One region of the Noviherbaspirillum phoenicis genome, then DNA from elsewhere that is predicted to be linked to it. Evidence: predicted binding sites of a transcription regulator. Region 1 holds the regulator's gene; each other region holds the start of a gene.
The links. The regulator FliA, encoded in region 1, starts transcription of late flagellar genes. The targets are predictions, from matches to a motif close to CTAAAGTTTNNNNNNNNNNNGCCGNTA.
Positions count from the first base shown of each region.

Region 2: the regulator FliA is predicted to act here: its motif matches at 6,502-6,528, upstream of ABC383_RS00460 (flagellin N-terminal helical domain-containing protein).
Region 3: the regulator FliA is predicted to act here: its motif matches at 1,556-1,582, upstream of ABC383_RS02575 (flagellar protein FliT).

Region 1 is NZ_JBDFLX010000001.1:1,701,415-1,709,179, forward strand. It holds gene motD (flagellar motor protein MotD) at 1-649, opposite strand, end outside; gene ABC383_RS07710 (flagellar motor protein) at 657-1,397, opposite strand; gene ABC383_RS07715 (RNA polymerase sigma factor FliA) at 1,379-2,110, opposite strand; gene ABC383_RS07720 (MinD/ParA family ATP-binding protein) at 2,116-2,949, opposite strand; gene flhF (flagellar biosynthesis GTPase FlhF) at 2,942-4,369, opposite strand; gene ABC383_RS07730 (hypothetical protein) at 4,608-4,937, opposite strand; gene ABC383_RS07735 (acetolactate synthase large subunit) at 5,058-6,608, opposite strand; gene ABC383_RS07740 (acyltransferase family protein) at 6,685-7,722, opposite strand.
Region 2 is NZ_JBDFLX010000001.1:94,552-102,316, forward strand. It holds gene thiL (thiamine-phosphate kinase) at 1-125, opposite strand, end outside; gene ABC383_RS00435 (FAD-dependent oxidoreductase) at 498-1,694, opposite strand; gene ABC383_RS00440 (rubredoxin) at 1,905-2,069, opposite strand; gene ABC383_RS00445 (rubrerythrin family protein) at 2,106-2,585, opposite strand; gene ABC383_RS00450 (NADP-dependent malic enzyme) at 2,822-5,134, shown strand; gene sugE (quaternary ammonium compound efflux SMR transporter SugE) at 6,054-6,371, opposite strand; gene ABC383_RS00460 (flagellin N-terminal helical domain-containing protein) at 6,713-7,765, shown strand, end outside.
Region 3 is NZ_JBDFLX010000001.1:558,396-566,160, forward strand. It holds gene fliK (flagellar hook-length control protein FliK) at 1-1,008, opposite strand, end outside; gene ABC383_RS02575 (flagellar protein FliT) at 1,017-1,373, opposite strand; gene ABC383_RS02580 (response regulator) at 1,727-2,380, opposite strand; gene ABC383_RS02585 (sensor histidine kinase) at 2,377-3,519, opposite strand; gene ABC383_RS02590 (CheR family methyltransferase) at 3,897-4,763, shown strand; gene cheD (chemoreceptor glutamine deamidase CheD) at 4,772-5,380, shown strand; gene ABC383_RS02600 (ProQ/FINO family protein) at 5,492-5,920, shown strand; gene ABC383_RS02605 (TonB-dependent siderophore receptor) at 6,411-7,765, shown strand, end outside.

The DNA of each region.
Region 1 (7,765 bases):
CGTGGCCAATCGCTGTGAGGCGGACCGGCGCCACGCCGTTGTCGATGAACAGCCGCACCACGCTGGAGGCGCGCACCGAGGACAGTTCCCAGTTCGAGGGATAGAGCGCAGTGCGGATCGGCACATTGTCGGTGTGGCCTTCCACCTGGATCGCATGCAGGTCGTCCTTCAGCACCTGCGCCACCGCGGCCAGCGCTTCGGTCGATGGCGCGGACAGTTTCGCGTCGCCCGGCGCGAACAGCACGCTGGCATTGATCTCCACCGTGATGCCGCGCGCGCCCTGGGTCACTTTCACCTTGCCCTGGCTGGCCAGGGGCGCCAGCGCGGTCAGCAGGTCGCGCGCGATCGTGGTCAGCTGCTCCTTCTCGCGCCGGATCGCATTGTCGTTCAGGCGGCTGCGGTAGATGGACTGGCGCGGCAGCAGCGGCAGTTCGGGAGCCAGCCTGTCATGCACCGGCGGCGCGGCGGACGGCAGGCGGCCGAAGGCGGTGGTCAGGGCATTGGATGCCACCTTCACCTTGCCGTCGTTGACGGAGGACACCGCATACATCACCACGAAGAAGGCGAACAGCAGCGTGATGAAGTCGGCATAGGACACCAGCCAGCGCTCCTGGCTTTCCGGCTCTTCCTCGTAGCGTTTGCGCGCCATGAGCGGTTCAGGCGGCCCAGGCCGCCATGCGGTCCTCGATCAGCCGCGGGTTCTCGCCGGCGGCCAGGCCCGCCATCACTTCCACCAGCATTTCGCGCCGCCCCACTTCATTCTGCACCTGCGCCTTGAGCTTGCCGGCGATCGGTAAAAACAGCAGGTTGGCCAGGCCCACGCCATACACCGTGGCGACGAAGGCAACCGCGATGCCGGCGCCGAGCTTGCCCGGGTCGCCCAGGTTTTCCATCACCTGGATCAGGCCCAGCACCGCACCCAGGATGCCCACCGTGGGCGCATAGCCGCCGGCCGACTCCCAGACCTTGACCACGGCGCGCTCGCGCCGCTCGTAGATGTTGATGTCCTGCTCCAGCACCAGCCGCAGACGGTCGCCGTCGGTGCCGTCGACGATCATGCGCAAGCCCTTCCTGATGAAGGGATCGGTCTCGCGCTCGCAATGGCGCTCCAGGCTCAGCAGGCCTTCCCGGCGCGCGCTGTTGCTCCAGAAGACGAAAGAACGCGACAGCCGGGCATGGTCGTCGCCCGGCGGCAGGAAAGCATGGCGCGCCATGCGCAGGGCGGCGATGAAGTTGCGCAGGCCGGACTGCATCAGCACCGCGCCCAGCGTGCCGACCACCACGATCAGGAAGGCCGCCGGCTGCACCAGCGAGCGGGCCTGGCCGCCTTCGAGCATCTGGCCGGCGGCGATCCCGCCCACGGCCAGCAGCAGACCGGCTAGGCTACCCCAGTCCATGCCTGCTCCCGGAGTCTGGCGCGCATGCGCGCTACGGCCTGGCTATGGAGCTGGCAGACCCGCGATTCGGACACGCCCATGATGGCGCCGATTTCCTTGAGGTTCATCTCCTGCTCGTAGTACAGGCCCATCAGGATCTTCTCGCGCTCGGGCAAGGCCTCGATGGCCTCGATGACGGCGCTGCGAAAGCCCGTGTTCATCAGCGCCTGCAGCGGATCGGCCGAGCTGTCGGTGCAATAGCGGTCCAGGAAGTGCTCGCCGGCCTCGCCGTCCTGGAAGTCCTCGTAATAGACCAGCTGGTGGCCGCCGGCGTCGGCCAGCATGTCCTGGTATTCCGCCAGCGACATCTTGAGCCGCGCCGCCACTTCGCTTTCGGTCGGCGCTCGGCCGAGCTTCTGCTGCATCTCGGTCATCGCGACCTCGATCTTGCGCATGTTCTGGCGCATGTTGCGCGGCATCCAGTCGCTGCTGCGCAATTCATCCAGCATGGCGCCGCGGATGCGCTGCACCGCATAGGTCTCGAACTGCGCGCCGTGGGTTTCCTCATAGCGGCTGATCGCGTCCAGCAGGCCGATCATGCCGGCCTGGATCAGGTCGTCGACCTCGACGCTGGGCGGCAGCTTGGCGCGCATCAGGTGCGCCAGCTTCTTCACCAGCGGCGCATGCTGCGTCAGCAGGTGGTTGCGGTCGGATTTTCCTTGTACGGTGTACATGTGCTTCAAGCCCCGATGGTGGCGCCGCAGGGCAGCGCGCTGCGCCGGCCGCCCGCCTGCATCGCGCAGCGGGAAAAGCGGCCAGCCAGGTCGCGGAACGCCACGGAGGCGCCCGCCAGTGGAAATGCGTCGATTACAGTGCGGCCCAAACGGGTGGCCCGCACCAGGTGCTCGTCGTGCGGAACCGACCCGATGGATTGCAGCTCCAGCGCCAGGTAACGTCGGGCGGCGGCTGCGATGTTCCTGTAGATCATGCCGGCGCGCACGATGCCGGCACCGGTCACCAGCACGCTGACAGGGCGGCGGCCATACCGCTCCGACACCCGCTTGATCAGCGCATAGGCGGCGGTGATCGATTCCGGGCTGTCTTCGACCTGCACCACGATGTCGCCCTCTCCCATGGCCTCCAGCGGCAGCGCGTTGGCGGCGTCGAGTTCGGCATCGACCAGCACGATGTCGTTGTCCAGGGACAGTCGGGCAAACAGCGCCGACAGATGTTCGCGCTCGAAGGCGTTGGTGCTGCCGCGCGCCATCACGGCGATGCCAAAGCCCTGCGGCATTGGCAGCACCACGTCCGCCAGGCGCGCCTCCGCGCGCGCCGCCTGCAGCAGCGTGCCGCCGTGCATGCGGTCCAGCCCCGCGCCCACGCCGCGCGCGGTGGCGCAGGCGTCGAGCAGCAGCACGCCGCTGCCGGCGCGGGCCAGCGAGGCGCCCAGGTTCAGCAGCGTGGCGCTCTTTTCATGGTCGGGCGTGGCTGACAGGAAGGTCAGCACCCGCGGCGCCGGCTTGGCGACCATGCGGCGCAGGCCCTCGGCCTGGTCGATGCGGATGCTAGCCAATTGCCACCTCGCGCAGCGACTGGTCATTCATCATGCGGGCGGTGTTGCCGATCACCAGCGGCAGCTCGTCGTCCTGGTACTGGAACGGCGCGGTCTCGCGCTTCATCTTGAAGGCCCGGTCGATCAGGAAGTTGGGCCGCGCCAGGTGCAGGTCTTCCGGCACCCGCTGGCCATTGGCGATGTATTGCAGCTGCAGCTTCTGGCGGATGATCACGTCCAGCACGCTGCCGATGGTGGCTGCCTCGTCGAGCTTGGTGATGATGGCGCCGGCCAGGCCGTTGCCCTTGTAGGCGCGCACCACTTCATTGAGCGTCTCGCCGGTGGAGGTGGCCGACATGCACAGGATGCGCTTGACCGGGGTATCGGCGCCGGACAGCATCGCCACCTGCTCCGCCACCATCTGGTCGCGCTGGCTGGCGCCGGCGGTGTCGATCAGCACCGTGTGCTTGTTCTTGAGTTCAGACAACGCGATGCGCAGGTCGGCTTCATCCTTCACCGAATGCACCATCACGCCGAGGATCTTGCCGTAGATGCGCAGCTGCTCGAAGCCGCCGATACGGTAGCCGTCGGTGGTGATCAGGGCCAGCTTGCCGGCGCCGTGACGCATCACGCAGCGCGCCGCCAGCTTGGCGGTGGTGGTGGTCTTGCCGACACCAGTGGGGCCAACCAGCGCGAACACGCCGCCGTTGTCGAGGATGGCGTTTTCATCGGGCGCGGCCGACAGGTTGCGCATCAGGACGCCCTTGATCCAGGCCATGCCGTCGACGCCGTCATGCTCGGGCAGCTTTTCGGTGAGATAGCGCGCCAGGCTGGCGGAAAAGCCGGCGGCCAGCATTTCGCGCATCACGGTGGCCTTCATCGGTTCGCGGCGATGCTGCGCGCCCCAGGAAATCTCGGCCAGCTGCGCTTCCATCATGCTGCGCATCGAGCGGAGTTCTTCCATCATCTGGCGCATTTCGGCCTGGCTGTTGTCAGGTGCAGCGGCAGCCGTGACGGCGGCTGGACGCGGCTGCGGCGCGCTCTGGCGCTCGATGGGCGCGGGCGCAGCGGCCACGGGCGCCGGCTCGGCTACGGGAGTCGGGCGCAGGCGCTCGAAGGCGCTGGCGGCCGAACCATTGCGCACCTGAGGCTGCGCGGGCGCTGCAGCCCGTGCCGGAGCGGCCGCCGGCGTGGGTGCGGGTGCCGGCGCTGCCGCCGGCAGGCGCTTGCCAGCCAGCGCTGCCACCAGCGGTTGCGGCAGCACTTCCTTCTCCACCGCCGGCTCGGCCAGGGACGCCATGTCGGCGCTGGCCAGGGCCAGCACCTCAACGCTGCCATTGACCGTGCGGTTGGACAGGATCACCGCGTCGGCGCCCAGGGCGTCGCGGACCATGCGCAGTGCCTCACGCGATGTCTGGGCAGAGAATTTCTTGACGTTCATGCTTGGCCTCCCACAAGGGCAGTCACTTTGATGTTCTTGGCGGGCGGCATTCCGGCCAGCGACGGCAACCTGATCCCGTACACGCCGCTGCATGCCGTCGGTCCAGTGTCTGCATGAAAGTCGCTCTTAGCCAATGCCGCTCCTGTGGTGTGATCCGGCGCCGGTGCGGCGCAGGGGTTTCTTACAGGACAGATTATTGGGGATCACATAGAAGTTGCATCCGGGGAACAGGAGGGGTTTATGGGCCTTTTTCGTCGGCGGAGGCGCAATTGCCCTTGCCGTTGCCGTTGCCCTTGCCGTTGCCGTTGCCCTTGCCGTTGCCATTGCCGTTGCCGTTGACGTTGCCGTTGACGTTGACGTTGACGTTGACGTTGCTTTTGAAGTGGCCGTAGCCGTTGCCGTTGCTTTTGAAGTGGCCGTTACCGTTGACGTTGCTTTTGAAGTGGCCGTAGCCGTTGCCGTGAAGTCCTGTTAAGCCCGCCGTGTCAGCGGTGCCCGGAGCGGGAAAAGGTGCGGCGTCTGTCTGAGCCAAGCGCAGCTTGGCGAGTTTAGCCGCGCCCCGCTCCATGCACCGCCGACACGGCGGTACACAGACGGGGACCCTAACGGCAACGGCTACGGCCACTTCAAAAGCAACCGCAACGGCAACCGCAGAAGCAACCGCGCCGGCAGCGGCCCCTGCCCCCCTTTAAATCACCGCCTCGATCAAAAACGGCCCCTTCCTCCCCACCGCCGCCCGCAACGCATCCGCAAACCCCTCCGCCGTCTCCACCCGCACCGCCTCCACTCCCATCCCCTGCGCCAGCCTCACCCAATCCAGCGCCGGCTGATCCAGGTTCAGCATGCGGCTTGCATTGGTGCCGGCCTCGCCCGCGCCGACCTGCTTCAGTTCGCCATGCAGGATCGCATAGGCCCGGTTGGCATAGATGATGGTCACCACGTCGAGCGATTCGCGTGCCTGGGTCCAGAGCGCCTGTACGGTGTACATGCCGCTGCCGTCGGCTTCCAGGCTGATGACCTTGCGGCCCGGACAGGCAATGGCGGCGCCTGCCGCCATCGGCAGGCCCAGGCCGATGGCGCCGCCGGTCAGTTGCAGGTAGTCATGCGGCGGCAGGTTGCGGGTGTGCTGGAACAGGCTGCGGCCCGAACTGACCGATTCGTCGCAGAGGATGGCCTGCTCCGGCATCAGCGCCGCCAGCGCGGTGGCGATCGCCACCGGGTTCAGCGCGCCGGTGGGCAACGCCGGGCGTGACACCGCCGGGAGGTCCAGGACCAGGCCGGACGGCACATCGAGCTCGTCGGCCAGCCAGGTCAGCGCATGCGCCAGGTCGTCGCCAGGGGCGGCCAGTTCCAGCACGGTGCACTGCGGCGGCGCAATCCGGCTTGGCTTGCCAGGGTATGCAAAGAAGGCGACCGGCTCCACCGCGCCAAGCAGGATCAGGTAGTCCACATCCTGCAGCGCCGCCAGTGCCTGGTCCACCGGGTAAGGCACCCGCTCGATGTCCAGGCGGCCGGCGCCGCGCTCCAGCCTCGCATTGGACTGCTGGGCCATGAGGCGCACGCCACAGGCGCTGGCGATGCGGCCGGCGGTGCGCATGGGCTGCTCGCGCAGCGCGGCGCCGGAGAGCATCAGCACCACGCGCTTGCCGCTGCGGATCGCCTGCACCGCATCCCGCATTTTTTCCGGGACGACGTGCCGCCGCGGCGGCAGTTCGCGCAGCGGCTGCAATGGCGCCTCCGTGGTGTTCCAGGCCGCGTCGGCCGGCAGGATCAGGGTGGCGATGCGGCCGGCCGCGGAGCGCGCCTGCGCCACCGCCTCGGCGGCAAAGGCGGAGACATGGTCGGCGTCGGGCACGGTCTTGACCCAGTGCGACATCGGGCGCGCCAGCATCTCGATATCGGTCGTCAGCGGCGCGTCATACTGCAGGTGATAGGTGGCATGGTCGCCGACGATATTGACCACCGGCGAATTGGCGCGGCGGGCATTGTGCAGGTTGGCCAGGCCATTGGCCAGGCCCGGCCCGAGGTGCAGCAGGGTCGCCGCCGGCTTGTCGGCCATGCGGGCATAGCCGTCGGCCGCGCCGGTGACCACGCCCTCGGAAAGGCCCAGCACGCAGCGCATCTGCGGCTTGCGGTCCAGCGCCGCGACGAAATGCATTTCAGAAGTGCCAGGATTGGCAAAGCAGGTATCGACCCCCGCAGCGAGCAGGGTGTCGCAAAGTGCGTCAGCGCCATTCATACAAAGATCCTATACAGCGAAAAATGTCGTTCAGATGGAAGGTCCGGGCCAGGCCAGCGGCACGCACGCAGGGCCGTCAGGCCACCGCGCGCTGCAGCACACGCCTGTACAAAGGCAGCTGTCGCTCGGTCAGCGTGCCCAGCAACAGCAACAGCAACAACAGCGTCGGGATGAACAGCCATGGACTGTGCAGTTCAAGCCCGTTCCAGAGAAGCACGGCAAGAGGCATATGGTACAGGTAGATTGAAAATGTGTAGGAGGCGGCCAGGCGGATTGCTTGATCGAGTCGGAACAGGCCACGCAGCCGCTGCCCCATGGAAGCCGCACCCAGAAAGTTGCCCGCCACGGCCAGGCCCAGCAGATAGTCGCCCAGGAATAGCGCCGACTCGTGCAACTGGTTGCCCGCCTGCGGCCAGTGCGCCAGCATGCGGTTGCGCAGCAGCACGCCGACATCGAACCAGAACAGCAGTAGGCCGGCCGCCATGCAGCCAAAGAAGACCGGCGCGGCGGCCGCCGGCGCCAGCCGGCCGCGCAGATGCCATACCAGAACGCCCAGCAGCCAGACTGGCGCCAGCAACAGGATCTTGGGGCCGGCGCAGAGCGCCGCTAGCAGCACGGCCAGCAGCCGCCAGCGCCTGGGCGCGAACATCCACGCGCCGTACATTGCGTAATACCAGACCTCGTAGCACAGCGACCAGTACGGCGGATTGTAGGGCGGCGTCAGCATCAGGTTCCAGGACTGCCCGATGAACAGCAGCGAGGCCAGCATGCGCAGCAGGAAGGCCATCGGGTCGATCTGCATGTCGCCGCTGCTGTGGATGGGCGTGGTGCCGGCCAGCGGCGCAATCACCAGCGACAGCAGCAGCGCCGGCAAGGCGACGGAAAGGATGCGGGCGGCGCGGTGCCCGATGAAGGTTGTGGCGGTCACGCCCGGCTGGTGCGCCGCATGGCAGATCATGTAGCCCGACAGGACGAAGAATACGATCACGGCGGCATGGCCGGGCCAGGGCAGCGGAAAACCGGGAAACCATTGCGGCCACAGATGGAACAGCAGCACCGCGACAGCGGCAAGGAAACGTACCAGGTCAAGATAAAGCGACAGGCTTGCGGGCATGGGCAGGTCCATCGGAACTGGCGAGGCGGGAGTGCAGCGCTGG
Region 2 (7,765 bases), 1.6 Mb from region 1:
GCCAACTGCATGCCCGGCGCGGGCGCCAGCAGCGCGCAGTCGTCGCCTACGCCGAGATCGACGCCGCTGCCTGCAGACGGCGCGCATGTGAAGTAACGGGAGATGAGGCTGAATTCGGAAAGCATGCCGGATTGTACTTGAGCTGCTTCCGGCCAGGCTATGCAGCAAGGCTGAAACGATGCCAGCCAAGTGGTTCACGCGGGCGTGGCGGGACGAGCTTGGGCACAAGCAGGGCAACGCGATGCGACGGCGCCACGGCAGTCAGAATCCATCGTCGGCGTCAATGCCTCCGGTAGTCATGAAGAAATCGAGCGGAGACCGCTTCGCCGCCCCTAAGCAAAAAACGATTACAGCACCGCACTAATCAGCGAAAATCGATCAGGGCATACCCCGCAAGACCACGCTGCAGGCCCCGCGGAGTAAAGGTCAGGACACATTCTTGCCTGCGATGGTGGCCCTGTTGACCGTAGTGGGGCTGAGGGTGCTGAAGCCGGCTGTCAGCCAGCGTTACCGGTTGCCAACGTCTTGCCGAGTTCTGCCATTAACACCTGGCGGCTCGCGGCCTCGTGATGCGACAGGCCGAATCCCGCCACCACGCCTTCCGCATCGATGAAGCGGCATACGGTGCGACCGCTTTCCTCGGTGGTATGCCATTTGCCGTCCTGCAGCGCCTTTTGCGGCGGCGGCACCAGTGCCAGCGGGTAGCAGGGCGTCTTGACGATGACAGCCGCCGGCTTGAGATCGATTGCGGTCGGGGTGCCGGTCAGCGTTTTGGCAATGGCGCGCCCGGCGTTGAGCAGCGGTGCGATATACGGCAGGATGCGGGTGGCGCCATCGGCTTCCGTGTACTCGGCGCAATCGCCCAGTGCATAGACATCCGGCGCGCTGGTCTGGCCGTAGGCATCGACCACGATGCCGCGATTGATCTTCAGGCCGGCAGCCTGGGCCAGCGCGGTGCTGGGCCGCAGGCCGACAGCGGAAAGCACGATGTCGGCTTCCACCGTCTCGCCATTGGCCAGCGTGGCTGTGATGCCTTTTTCGCCGCGATCGATCCGGCTTGCCGTGGTGCCCAGGCACAGCCGCACGCCGCGGTCTAGCAGCGCCGCCTGCAAGCCTTCGGACAATGCCGGCGCGGCCAGCGCCGCCAGGGGCAGCGGATTGGGGTCGATCAGGGTGACGGCGTGGCCGCCGCTGGCCAGGTCGTCTGCGAACTCGCAGCCGATCAAGCCGGCTCCCAGGATCATCACCCGCGCCTGGCGTCCGGCTTCGGTCGCATCCAGCAGCGCGCGGAAGCGGGCATAGTCTTCCACGTGATTGACCGACATGACCTGTTCGGCGGCGTCGCCCTGCAGCGGCAGCCGGATCGGCTGGGCGCCGATGGCAAAGATCAGCTTGTCATAGTCCAGAACGCCGGCGCTGGTGGAAAGGGTCTTCGCGGCGGTGTCGATGCCGTCCACCTTGGTGGAAGTAAGGATGGTGGCGCCTATCTGCGTGGCGAGCTGGGTGGCGCTCTGCGTCACCAGCTGGGCCGGCAGCTTTTTCTGGGCATAGGCGTTGGACAGCATGGGCTTGGAATAGAAGCCGCCATCGTCCGCGGTGATGATGGTGATCGGCACTTCCTTGTCGAGCTTGCGCAGTTCGCGGGCGGCGGTATAGCCAGCCATGCCGGCGCCAATGATGATGATGGGTTTCATGAGCATCCTTGCAAAAAATGCGCGCCATGCCGGTAGCCGGGATGGCGCGCTTCAGTATCTTATTGTTTCGCAGCGAGAACGCAGGTTCGGCAACCGGCAACCTGCGTGTTCCGGAGCGCCAGTATAGCGGCTGCGTCAGGGGCTGGCTTCAGCCTGGCAGGCCACGCACTGTGGCTGGGCAGGCTGATGGCGGCCTGCGTCCGGCTGGCGTCAGATTTCCACCATTTCGAAGTCGGCCTTGGAGACGCCGCAGTCCGGGCATTCCCAGTTGTCGGGAATGTCGTTCCAGCGGGTGCCGGCGGGGATGCCTTCTTCCGGCATGCCGATGCTTTCATCGTAGACAAAGCCGCAAACGACGCATTGATAAGTTTTCATTGGATTCCCTTTCTTGAGATTAAATTCGGTATGCCGTCAGGCGGCCTTGTCGAGCGCGTTCAGCACGTCGCGATAGTGGTTGGCGTGGCGCTCCTCGACCTTGGCCAGCGCGGCGAAGCGCTTGGCCGCCATTTCCAGGGTGCGACGGAAATTCTCGGCATGTTCCTTGGATTCGGCAATCTGCTCGTCGAACTCCGCCACGGCCGCCTGGTTGCCTTCTTCCACGGCGAGGTGGCGGAACTTCGGATACATCTCGGTGTACTCGTAGGTTTCGCCCTCGATCGCGATTTCCAGCGCCTTCGCAGGGGTCATCTTCGCCTTTGGATAGAGCAGGTCGAGATGGCCGAAGGCATGCATCACTTCCTGATCGGCGGTGGCTTCGAAGGCTTGCGCGACATCTTCGGCGCCGGCAGCGCGCGCCAGCTTGGCGAAATAACGGTACTTGATATGCGCCATCGACTCGCCAGCGAAGGCGGCTTCGAGGTTTTGGACGGTAACGGAATTGTGGTCAGCCATGATGTACTCCCTTGGAAAATTAAATTGGCAAATCAGAATGGAGTGAATCATAGCGAAACTAAATCGATCTGCGAAATTGATTGTAGTTATCGAAGGGATAGCTTTCAAGAATATTCTTGGTAGAAATATATTGAACCTTATTAACCAACTCTTGATTCGTGAAAATACCTATTAGTTCAATGTCAAGCGTCTGCTAGAATCGTCAGCTTTCCGTAAGAATTCACAGGAAGGTTGCAATGGATACGCCGAACGACCAGAAAGAAGAAATTCGCCAACAATTGCGCCAGGCGGCGCTTGAATACCATGAATTTCCGACACCCGGAAAAATTAGCGTTACTCCCACCAAGCAACTGACCAACCAGCGCGACCTGTCGCTGGCCTATTCCCCTGGCGTTGCGGCCGCCTGCGAGGAAATCGTGGTCGACCCTGCCAATGCCTTCCGCTACACCGCACGCGGCAACCTGGTTGCCGTCATTTCCAACGGTACCGCCGTTCTCGGCCTGGGCAATATCGGCGCGCTGGCATCCAAGCCGGTGATGGAAGGCAAGGGCGTGCTGTTCAAGAAATTCGCCGGCATCGACGTGTTCGATATCGAAGTCAACGAAACCGATCCCGACAAGCTGTGCGACATCATTGCCGCGCTGGAGCCGACCTTTGGCGGCGTCAACCTGGAAGACATCAAGGCGCCCGAGTGCTTCTACATCGAGCGCAAGCTGCGCGAGAAGATGAAGATCCCGGTTTTCCACGATGACCAGCATGGCACCGCCATCATCGTCGGCGCCGCCATCCTGAATGGCCTGAAGGTGGTCGGCAAGGGCATGAAGGAATGCAAGATGGTGGTCAGCGGCGCCGGTGCGGCCGCGCTGGCCTGCCTGGACCTGATGGTCGACCTTGGCTTCCCGATCGAGAACATCTGGGTAACCGACCTGGCAGGCGTGGTGTATTCCGGACGCGTCGAACTGATGGACCCGGACAAGGCGCGCTTTGCGCAGCCGACCGAGGCCCGCAGCCTGAACGACGTGATCGCCGATGCCGACATCTTCCTCGGCCTGTCGGCCGGCGGCGTGCTGAAGCAGGACATGGTCATGAAGATGGCGCCGCGTCCGCTGATCCTGGCGCTGGCCAACCCGAATCCGGAAATCACGCCGGAAGACGTGAAGGCGGTGCGCAGCGACGCCGTGATCGCGACCGGCCGTTCGGACTATCCGAACCAGGTCAACAATGTGCTGTGCTTCCCCTACATCTTCCGCGGCGCGCTCGACTGCGGCGCCACCACCATCACCCGCGACATGGAAATCGCCTCGGTGCATGCGATCGCCGGCCTTGCCCAGGAAGAGCAGTCCGACATCGTCGCCACCACCTACGGCATCACCAATCTGTCGTTCGGCCCGGAATACATCATCCCCAAGCCTTTCGATCCGCGCCTGATGGAGCGCATCGCGCTGGCGGTGGCCAAGGCGGCCGAAGCGGGCGGCGTTGCCGCGCGTCCGATCCAGGATGTGCAGGCCTATACCGAGCGCCTGCAGCAATTCGTCTACCGCAGCGGCACTTTCATGAAGCCGATCTTCGCGGTGGCCAAGAAGGCGCCTGCGGAACTGAAGCGCATCGTCTATGCCGAGGGTGAGGAAGAGAAAGTGCTGCGCGCGGTGCAGGTGGTGGTCGACGAGACCCTGGCCAAGCCTATCCTGGTTGGTCGTCCTGCCGTGCTGGCGCAGCGCATCGAGAAGTTCGGCCTGCGCCTGCGTCCGGGCGTGGACTTCGAGGTGATCAATCCCGAGTTTGACGAGCGTTTCCGCAGCTACTGGGAGACCTACCTGCAGATGACGATCAGGAAGGGCATCAGCCAGCAGTACGCCAAGCTGGAAATGCGCCGTCGTCACACCCTGATCGGCGCCATGATGGTCCACAAGGGCGATGCCGACGGCATGATCTGCGGCACCTACGGCACTACCGACGTGCATCTGCGCTACATCGACCATGTGCTGGGCAAGCGTGAAGGCGTCAATGTCTATGCGGCGATGAATGCGCTGCTGCTGCAGGACCGCCAGATCATGATCGTCGACACCCATGTCAACGAGAACCCGAGCGCCGAGCAGATCGCCGAGATCACGCTGCTGGCCGCCGAGGAGATGCGCCGCTTTGGCCTGATGCCGCGGGTGGCGCTGCTGTCGCATTCCAACTTCGGCACCAGCAACAGCGAATCGGCCAGGAAGATGCGCCAGGCGCTCGCGCTGCTGCGCGAGCTGGACCCGCAACTGGAAGTCGATGGCGAAATGCATGGCGACACCGCGCTGAACCCGGCGCTGTTGAAGCGCACCATGCCCGACAGCAGCCTGAGCGGCGAAGCCAACCTGCTGGTGATGCCCAATATCGACGCCGCCAACATTGCCTACAACCTGCTCAAGACCACGGCCGGCAACGGCATTGCGATCGGGCCGGTGCTGCTGGGCTGCGCCAAGCCGGTACACATCCTGACGCCGTCAGCGACCGTGCGACGCATCGTCAACATGACGGCGCTGTGTGTGGTAGATGCGGTGTATCAGCGCTGAGCGCTTTAAGCTTTGATTAAAAACCGCTGCTGATGGCAGCGGTTTTTTTTCGGGTCGATTTATTTGGGGAGGAGGGCGGTCGGTAATTGCTGTGGCGGTTGCAGTTGCCGTTGCGGTTGCAGTTGCAGTTGCCGTTGCGGTTGCTTCTGAAGTTGCCTTTAAGTCCCGTTGAGCGCGCCGTGACGTCGGTGCGTGGAGCGGGAAAAGGTGCGGCGTCTGTCTGAGTCAAGCGCAGCTTGGCGAGTTTAGCCGCGCCCCGCTCCATGCACCGACGGCACGGGGACCCTCGCGCAGCGAGGGCGCGATCACCGGGTCGCCTTTTTTTGCCTACTTTTTTTGGCGAAGCAAAAAAAGTAGGTCGCCCGCCGGGGCGAACTCCCGGCCTGGTCATGACGATAGTGCAGTCGGCTTGTTTCACCAGGGGTAAGGCGTCACTGCGAAGCAGCAGTTGCTTTTGACGTTTGAAGTTTCAATACGAACGTCAACAACAACCCCGACAGTACTGCCCGTGCCTTGCCGGGTGACGCAATACGGCTGCACTACCGTGGAGACAAGCCGGGAGTCCGTCCCGGCAGCCGGGTTACTTTTTTGCTTCGCCAAAAAAGTAACCAAAAAAGGCGACCCGATGATCGCGCCCCCGCTGCGCGGGGGTTCCCGTGTCAGCGGTACCCGGAGCGGGGCGCGGCTAAACTCGCCAAGCTGCGCTTGACTCAGACAGACGCCGCACCTTTTCCCGCTCCGGGCACCGCTGACACGGCGCGCTCAACGGGACTTCACTGCAACGGCAACGGCAACGGCAACGGCAACGGCAACGGCAACGGCAACGGCAACGGTCACTTCAAAAGCAGCTGTAAACACATCAGCTGTCGCTACGGGTACTTCAAAGGCGGTTTCAACAGTAACGGTAACCGCGTCCGCCTCATTCGCCAGCCAGCTTCAAGCCAATGATCCCCGCCACAATCAACCCCACGCTGACCAGCCGTGCCGCGCTGGCCGACTCGCCGAACAGCACAATGCCGAGTAACACCGTGCCGACCGCACCCACCCCGACCCAGACCGCATAAGCCGTCCCCACCGGCAGCCCACGCATCGCAATGCCAAGCAATCCTATGCTGACCAGCATCGCGGCGGCGGTGCCGAGGCTGGGCCAGAGGCGGGTGAAGCCCTCGGTGTATTTCAGGCCGATGGCCCAGGCCACTTCGAACAGGCCGGCGATGATGAGGAGTATCCAGTTCATGGAATTGCAGGGCGACGGGCGCCATCAAACACAAAGCCTCAACACTACGCAGTCTGCGGCGTCCGGTGAAGAGCGCAAGCAAGGCTTTTGCTTGCACTGCGCCCAGACCTGCCGATCATGGCCAAAAAAATTAAAGATTTGGCATCGCTTGCCGTTAAAGCCGGGCCACCAAGGTCATCGAGTCTGCTGTCAAGTCTTTTTCAAAAAAACTTCAAAAAGTTCCTCAAGGTTTTTCAGGGCCCTCCGTTAAGTAACTTGTAACCCGCAGGGAACGCCGAACAGGGCACCGAACGGGCTGGCTGAGCGGCCAGATTTCTTAACCAGTTTCTTAGGAGAACAGCATGTCCGTTATCAATACCAACGTCGCTTCCCTGAATGCACAACGTAACCTGAGCAGCTCGTCGGCTGGCCTGACGACCTCCCTGCAGCGCCTGTCTTCCGGCCTGCGCATCAACAGCGCCAAGGACGACGCTGCCGGCATGGCGATCTCGGAGCGCATGACCGCCCAGATCCGCGGCTCCAACCAGGCAGCCCGCAACGCCAACGACGGTATCTCGCTGGCGCAGACCGCCGAAGGCGACCTCGGCTCGATCTCCAACAACCTGCAGCGCATGCGCGAACTGTCAGTGCAGGCAGCCAATGCTTCCAACAGCGATTCCGACCGCGCCGCGCTGCAGACCGAAGTCACCGCACTGAAGAGCGAGATCGATCGCGTTGCAAAGAACTCCTCGTTCAACGGCGTGAAGCTGCTGGATGGCTCGTTCAGTGCGCAAACCTTCCAGATCGGCGCAAACAATACTGAAAACGACCGCATCACTGTCGACAAGATTGGCAGCGCCAGAGCTTCCCAACTCGGCAGTGCCGGTGCGACGTTCAAGGCGGAAGCAAAAGGCGGAGCAATGACCGACGATACAAAGCTTGCTGCCGGTGACCTGACGCTGAATGGCGTGCAAGTTGGAGCAGCCCAAGCTGGCGCCGCCCCTGGCCAGAGCGCGACCAGCGCCTGGGCAAAGGCAGCTGCAATCAATGCCGTGTCTGCACAAAGTGGTGTAACCGCAACTGCACAGCCAGCAAAGGTTGAGAGCGATGAGACTGGCGTTACCGCAGGCGCTCTTGTGGCTGGCGCAAGTCTGATGATCAATGGCGTTGACATTGGCGACATAGCCGACGGTGGTGACGAAATTGGGCAGGGTGCAAACACGGCGGCAGCTATTAACAAGAAAAGTACCGAAACGGGTGTGACTGCGACCGCAGATGCTAAGACCGGCAAGCTGACACTGACTGCTGCCGACGGCCGCGATATCCAATTGGGGATTTCTGGCGATGCTGCTGACACTGACGCAACAAAAGTAGCTTCTGCAGCAGCGGTTGCATCGGTCACAGGTCTGACCGTA
Region 3 (7,765 bases), 1.1 Mb from region 1:
GCCGGCCGCTTCCAGCGCGGAGGCCAGCTCGCCGCCGCTGGCGCGCAGCAGCGCGGCGCTGCCGCCATCCTGCGCGCGCAGCGTCAGCTGCAGCCGGCCGCCCTGCAGCTGCAGGCTGCCGGCAACGGCGCCCAGTGCCGGCAGCTCCAGCCTGACCGTGCTCTGCCAGGCGCGCTCGGCCGGCGGCTGCGCCGTGGCGGACTGGTCGCGGGCCTGTTCGCGCACTTCCCATTGCATGGCCTGGCCCGGCAACAATTCGCCCTGCCAGCTCACGCCGCGCTGTTCCAGGGTCTCGAGCTGCAGGCGGATCAGGGGCGCGGCGTCGAGCGCCGGTGGCGCGCCATCGGCATGGGAAGGCGCGGCCATGCCGGGCATGCCCTGGATGACCTGCAGCTCGGAAGGGCTGTCGGCGGGAATGACCTGCGCGGCCTGCATCTGCGGCTCGCGCTGCAGCTGCGGCAGGGAACGGGCGCCGTGCGCCCACTGGCTGACGTGAGACTCATAGAACAGGCCGCTGTACTCCAGGCTGCCTTGCAGCGCCTGCGCCAGCGGCGCGGCCTGCAGAGGCGCGTTTGGCGCAGCCAGCGGCGCGGCGCCGGCCAGCGCCGCCATTGGCGCCGACGCGCTTGACGCGGCCGATGCCTGCATCAGGCTGCTGACCAGCCGGGCGGCGGGACTGACGGATGTTTGGTCCTGCGCTGCCGGCCGCTCCAGCAGGAACAGCGGGCGCGGCTCGCGTCCCACCATGGTCAGCGACAGCTGTTCCCCGACCCGGGTGCCTTCCGGCAAGGCCATGCGGGCGGCGGTATCGGCAATGCCCACCACGAAGTCGCCATTGGACAGGCGCGACAGCACCTGCGCCTGAAACGCCTTGCCGGTTTCCAGCGCGGTCAGGCGGCGCAGGCTTTCCTGGCCGGGCTCGCCGAGCGCGGCGACCGGCACCGTAGCGCCGACCGGCGCAGCCGGGGCGATGCCGCCGATGCCGCCGATGCCTGGAGGAGCCGCCATGGGCCGGCCTAGCCCTTGTGGCCGTTATGGCCGCCAAGGCCCTTGTGGCCATCGCGCTGGGACGGCCGCTGGGCGACGCCCTGCAGCAGCCGCGACAGCTGGTGCAATGAAGGTTCGGTGATGTTGCGTATCTCGCGGTCGTCCGCCAGGATGGATTGCAGCAGGCGCACCTTGCGCGCCCGCAGTTCCGCCGGCAGCGCGGGCGCCGGCCCGCCGTGCCTGAGCACTTCCACCTGGTCGGCGCAGGCCTGTTCCAGCCGCTGCAGCGCATCCCAGTCGTGCGAGCGGGCCGCGGTGAGCATCTGGCGCGTCAGGGTCGACACATTCTCATACAGGCGGATGACGTCCTCGCTGCTCATTGCCATGGGCCCGCCACTGTCAGGCCGGACCGGGCCGCGCCGGCGTGCCGCGGGGCGGGCAGAGCACAGGCGCTGCCTGCGCCATGCATACTTCCAAACATACTTCTGTCTCCTGATCCGGATTGAGGCCGCGCTGTCGACTGCCGTCGTGAAAGCGCCCAGGGCGCGAAAATCACACTCTAACGGTATAACGGCAGCTTCAATCAGGACTTTAGAGGGGCAAAGCTGCCCTTATTCAGACATCAACATGGTCGGGACGCCGGGGCAGGGAGGCCGGGCGCGATGGCGCCCTTGGCCGGGCCGGCCTGGCGATGGCGGCCGACTTGCCCCGGTCGCACGAACCGGCCAGGCCGGAGGCGCTAATCCACCAGCTTGTGCTTGATCGCGTAATGGGTCAGTTCGGCATTGTGCCGCAGCCGCATCTTGGCCAGGAGGCGCGAGCGGTACATGCTCACGGTCTTGACCGACAGCGCCAGCTCGGCGGCGATGTCGCTGACCGCCATGCCCGAGGCGATCATGGTCAGGGTCTGGAATTCCCGGTCCGACAGGCTTTCATGCAGCACCTCGTCGCGGTCGTCGCTGACCTGGTTGGCCAGTTGCTGCGCCAGTTCCGGGCTGATGTACTTGCGCCCCGACGCCACCTGGCGGATCGCATTGACCAGCTCGGCCGGGGCGCTCTGCTTGTTCAGGTACCCAGAAGCGCCGGCCTTCAGCGCCCGCACCGCGTACTGGTCTTCGCGGTGCATGGACAGCATCAACACCGCCAGCGCCGGCTTTTCCTTGCGGATCTGCTTCAACACCTCGATGCCGCTGCGGTCGGGCATGGAAATGTCCAGCAGCAGCACGTTGCTGTCGCAGCCGCGCACCAGCTGCACCGCCGACAGGCCGTTCTCGGCTTCGCCCTCGACCACGATATTGCTGGTGTCGGCCAGGATCTGCTTCAGGCCCTCGCGCACGATCGCATGGTCGTCGGCAATCAATACCTTGATGGTCTTCCCGTTGTTCCTGTTCATGATGCGGCCGCTTCCCGGTGATGTTCGCGCGCCGGCGGCAAGGGCAGCCGCACCGCCACCCGGCAGCCCGGCCCGGCGTCGTTCGGCCCGACGTCGATCTTGCCGCCCAGCGCATGCACGCGCTCGACCATGCCGCGGATGCCGAAGGACTTGGGCTTCATGCGGTCGGCCGGCGACAGGCCGCGGCCGTTGTCGCGCACTTCCAGCGCAATCGCATCGTCCAGCACGTCTAGCCTGACTTCAACCCGGGAAGCATGGGCATGCTTGCCGATATTGGTCAGGGCTTCCTGGAAGATGCGGAACAGGCCGGTCGCCTGGTCCGCCGGCAGGTCCACGTCCTCGACGCTGGCGTGGGGTCCGCGCAGTTCGCACGGTATGCCAAGCTGCTTCTCGAATTCCTGCGCCTGCCAGGCAATCGCCGCGACAATGCCCAGGTCCAGCGTGCTGGGGCGCAGGTCGCGGGAAATCCGGTGCGCCGCTTCTATGGTGCGGTCCACCAGCGCATCCACGTAGTCCGCCTTTTCGCGCAGCAGGGTGTTGCCCTCCGGCAGGCGCCGGGTAAGCTGGGACAGGGCCATCTTGATGGCGGTCAGGTTGCCGCCCAGGTCGTCGTGGATTTCCCGCGCGATCCGGGTGCGCTCCTCTTCCTTGACCCGCTCCACGTGGGCCGACAGTTCTTCCAGCTGGCGCCGCGAGCGCAGGATGTCCTGCGCGGCCTTCTTGCCCTGGGTGATGTTGGTCATCAGCCCGTCCCACTGGATGCCGACGCCGTCGATGCGGCGCGGCGTGGCGCGCAGGTTGATCCACTTGATGTCGTGCCAGGTCTCGATCCAGATCCGGCCTTCCCAGTTCCAGCCCGCCAGGCGGCCGGCCGATGCCTGCATCGTCTCCAGGTAGGAAGCGCGGTCTTCGGGTTCGATCAATTGCAGCAGCAGGCCGGGGTCGTTGCGCAGCCGGTTGGCGGAGATGCCCAGCAGGCTGGCGCAGCCGCGGCTCAGGTACGGGAATGCCTGCGTGCCGTCATCGCGCAACAGGAACTGGTACACCAGTCCCGGGGTATTGGAAGCAACCGCTAGCAGGTCGGATGTGCCCGCCTGATGTGCCGCTTCCTGGCTGTCGTGCTGAATGCTTGCCGCCATGCTGTTCTCGTGCCGCCATCCGCCGCTTGATGGCGAAAACGGCAATTGTTATTTCTTGTTCGTAAAATTGTTGCGCATTTCTAATCGAACGCCGCAACGATTGCCGCACAATAGCATTTTTGTGTGGAAACCTGAAGCCAGCGCAAACCCGGTGTGACGGGAAGCGCACACCGCATTGTTTCTTGTGGGAAATTGCGCTATAAGATTGTTTCTGTCTGCCCACCGGTGAACATGCTAAAGACCGGAGGCCGGCTGCCGATAATCAGGGGCAGGAGAGGGAAGCGGAAACCCCCAGCGGATAGTACGACTGGCGCCGGCGCCCTGAACACGCACTGCTAACACTTGAATAACGCAACACCGAACCCCGCGGAAAAACGATGGTCGTCAGCATGAAAACAGGCCGGGTGCAGCAACGTGCCGAAGGCTTGAAGGAATTCGAATTTACCGCACGCGATTTCGAGCGGGTGCGCGCGCTGATCTACAAGCAGGCTGGCATCGCCCTCGCGCCGGGCAAGCAGGAAATGGTCTACAGCCGCCTGGCGCGGCGGCTGCGCTCGATTGGCATGCATTCATTCGAACACTATCTCGACATGCTGGAGCAGGACCGCGCCAGCGCCGAGTGGGAGTCGTTCACCAATGCGCTGACCACCAACCTGACCTCGTTCTTCCGGGAGGAGCATCATTTCCCGATCCTCGCCGAGCATGTGCGCAACCGGCGCGACGTCAAGGTCTGGTGCTCGGCCGCGTCCACCGGCGAGGAGCCGTACTCGATCGCGATGACGCTGTGCGAAGCCTTCGGCACGCTGACGCCGCCGGCGGAGATCCTGGCCACCGACATCGACACCAATGTGCTGGCCACCGCCGAGGCCGGCGTCTATCCGATCGAGCGGGTGGAGCGGCTGTCGCCCGAGCGGCTGCGCCGCTTCTTCCAGCGCGGCACCGGCGCCCAGGCCGGGCTGGTGCGGGTGCGGCCCGAGCTGCGCAAGCTGATCACGTTCCGCCAGATCAACCTGCTCGACGACAGCTATCCGATCAAGTCGGCCTTCGACGTGGTGTTCTGCCGCAATGTGATGATCTATTTCGACAAGCCGACCCAGGGCCGCATCCTGTCGCGCTTTGCGCCGCTGATGAAGCCGGACGGCCTGCTGTTTGCCGGCCATTCGGAAAACTTCCTGTATGTCAGCGACGCATTCAAGCTGCGCGCCAAGACGGTCTACCAGCTGGCTTCGGCTCGCCCATTCTGAGAGCATCCATGCCCATCGCCAAGCCCGAGCATTTCGCCAGCAACCTGTACTACGACCGCACCTTCGACAGCGACGCCGCGAAAATCCTGCCCGGCGAATTCTATTGCACCATCAAGGACATGCTGATCGTGACGGTGCTGGGTTCCTGCGTGGCGGCCTGCATCCGCGACCGGGTGTCGGGCATCGGCGGCATGAACCACTTCATGCTGCCCGATGGCGGGGACAGCGACAATCCGCTGATTTCCGCCTCGGCCCGGTATGGCACCTTTGCGATGGAAGTGCTGATCAACGAACTGCTCAAAAGCGGCGCGCGCCGGGAAAACCTGGAAGCCAAGGTGTTCGGCGGCGGCAACGTGCTGCGCGGCCTGACGGCGCTGAATGTCGGCGAGCGCAATGCCGCCTTCGTGCGCGCCTACCTGAAGGCCGAGGGCATCCGGGTGGTGGCGGAAGACCTCAACGACGTCTTCCCGCGCAAGGTCTATTTTTTTCCGCGCACCGGCCGGGTGCTGGTCAAGAAACTGCGGGAACTCAACAACAACACCCTGGTCAACCGCGAACAGGATTACGCCAGCCGCCTGCAGGGCGGCAAGGTCGGCGGCGAGGTCGAGCTGTTCTGACGCGTTGCGCCATCCGGCGATTTTTTTCCGCCGCCGGCCCGGCGCCAGCCGGCCGGCGGCGGCCGGCGTGCTATGCTCCCGCCATTTCAAAACCAACCCCGCAAGCTGTCCATGACTACACCGACTCCCGTTCCCAGCCCGGCGCAGGCCGCACGCGTCCTGCTGAAACAGCTGCAGGCTGATTTCGAGGTGTTCCGCCAGGCCAAGCCACTGGCCATCGGCATCGACAAGCAGCTCATCGCCAAGCTGCCCGATGTCAACCGCAAGGTGCTGCGCATTGCCCTGGGCATGCACACCAATTCGCTGCGCTACCTGAAGGTGATGGAAAAGGCGACCGAGCGCTTCAACCTGGAAGGGCAGGTCGATGGCGAAGTCACCGACACCCATCGCAGCCATGCCGCGCAGACCGTGCGCGAGCGGCTGAAGAAGGAAGCCGACCAGCGCCGCGCCGAGCGCGCCGCCCAGCAGGCCGAGGAAGCGCGCCGCCAGAGCGAGGAAAAGCTGCACCAGCTGGCGGCCAAGTTCTCGCGCGGCCGCTGATCCACAGGGCCAGGCTTCTCCGGCCCGCGTTGACGCGCCGGCCGGCATCCCAAGGAAGGCTGCAGCGCGATCCATGCGATGCAAAAGCGGCCAGTGCAGTTTCGTAGTGTGCAATACCCCGTAGGGGCATTACGCCATCGGCCAAGCACGGAAGGCCGTCGCCATGACCATCACGGTACGCGACGCAAGGTGCAATGCCCTTCGGGTAGTGCGCCCTACGACCTCTGCTTCCAAGCCGTGCCCCATTTGTAAATGAGAATGATTCCCACTAAAATGGCGGCCGTGTTTCGGAAAAATAAGAAACACGGCGACCGGCGCGGTTAACGCCCGGACGCATTCATCGTCATTTCCGCCAGCCAGACCGGCATTCGCGCCGGCAGTCAGCCAGAAATTTTCCTGTTTCGTCCCGGCCGGACCGCGGCATTGCCGCGCGCCGCGCATGCCTTGCAGCCGGGACGGCAGCGCAACCTACATCAGACCAAGGTATCCCATGCCATTGCGCCGTACCGCGCTCGCCCTGTCGCTGGCCGCCATCCCTCTTTCCCCTGTCCTTGCCCAGACCGCGCCGGCCGAACTGGCGCCGGTGGACGTGATCGGCGAGCGCGCCGGCAGCTACAAGTCCAATAGTGTGCAGGTCGGCACCTTCCGCGACCTGGCGCCGCTGGACGTGCCGCAGACCAGCAATGTGGTCACGCGCGAGGTGCTGGACGCGCAGGCCGCTTTCGGCCTGTTCGACGCGCTGCGCAACACCGCCGGCGTGACCCGCTCGCAACTGTCCGGCTCGACCTACGACAACATCGCGATCCGCGGCATCCTGGTCGAGAACCGCGGCAATTACCGGCTCAACGGCTCGCTGCCCATCATCAACCTGATCGACGTGCCGCTGGAGAACAAGGAGCGGGTCGAGGTGCTCAAGGGCGCATCGTCGCTGTACTACGGCTTCGTGCCGCCGTCCGGCATCGTCAACCTGGTTACCAAGCGGGCCGGCAGGCAGGACGTGACCGACTTCACACTGACGGCCAACCAGTACGGCGGCGCCAGCATGCATGCCGACATCGGCCGCCGCTTCGGCGATGCGCAGCAGTTCGGCGCCCGCGTCAACCTGGCCGAGGGCAGGGAAGATACCGGCATCGCCAACTACGGCGGCAGCCGGCAGCTGGCCAGCGCCGCGTTCGACTTCCGCGCCAGCCGCGACCTGGTCTTCAAGCTGGACCTGGAGCATTACCGCAAGACGGTGTCGGAGCAGGCGGCGATCCGCATCCCGGGCGCCGCCAACGGGCGCATCAGCTTGCCCGGCGTGCCGAACAACCGCCAGAACCTGGCCGCGGAATGGCAGAAATACGATGCCCAGGCGACCAACCTGCTGTTTCGCACCGATTATTCGATCAACGACAACTGGTCGCTGCTGCTGGAAGCCGGCAAGGCGCGCACCGAACGCGACCGCCATTTTTCCGAATTCCGCAGCTACAGCCTGGCCAGCGGCGACGGCACCCTGCTGAATTACTTTGGCCGCGGGCAGACCTATGACAATGAAAACTACCGCGCCGAGGTGACCGGCCGGCTTGCCACCGGGCCGCTGGCCCACGAAGTCAGCCTGGGCTACAACCTGAACCGCCGAGGTTCCGCGTCCGGCGCGTCCGCCACCCCGGTGGGCGTGGCGCAGAACCTGTACGACCCGGTGCCGATCGCGCGGCTGTCCCCGGCCTATACGGTGCCGTCCGCCCGTTCCGACATCCGCGACGCCGGCTGGTACCTGTCGGACCGCATCCAGATCAGCGAACGCTGGCAGGCCATGGCCGGCCTGCGCAGCAGCAGCTACCGCAGCGCCTCGGCCAGTTCCCGCTA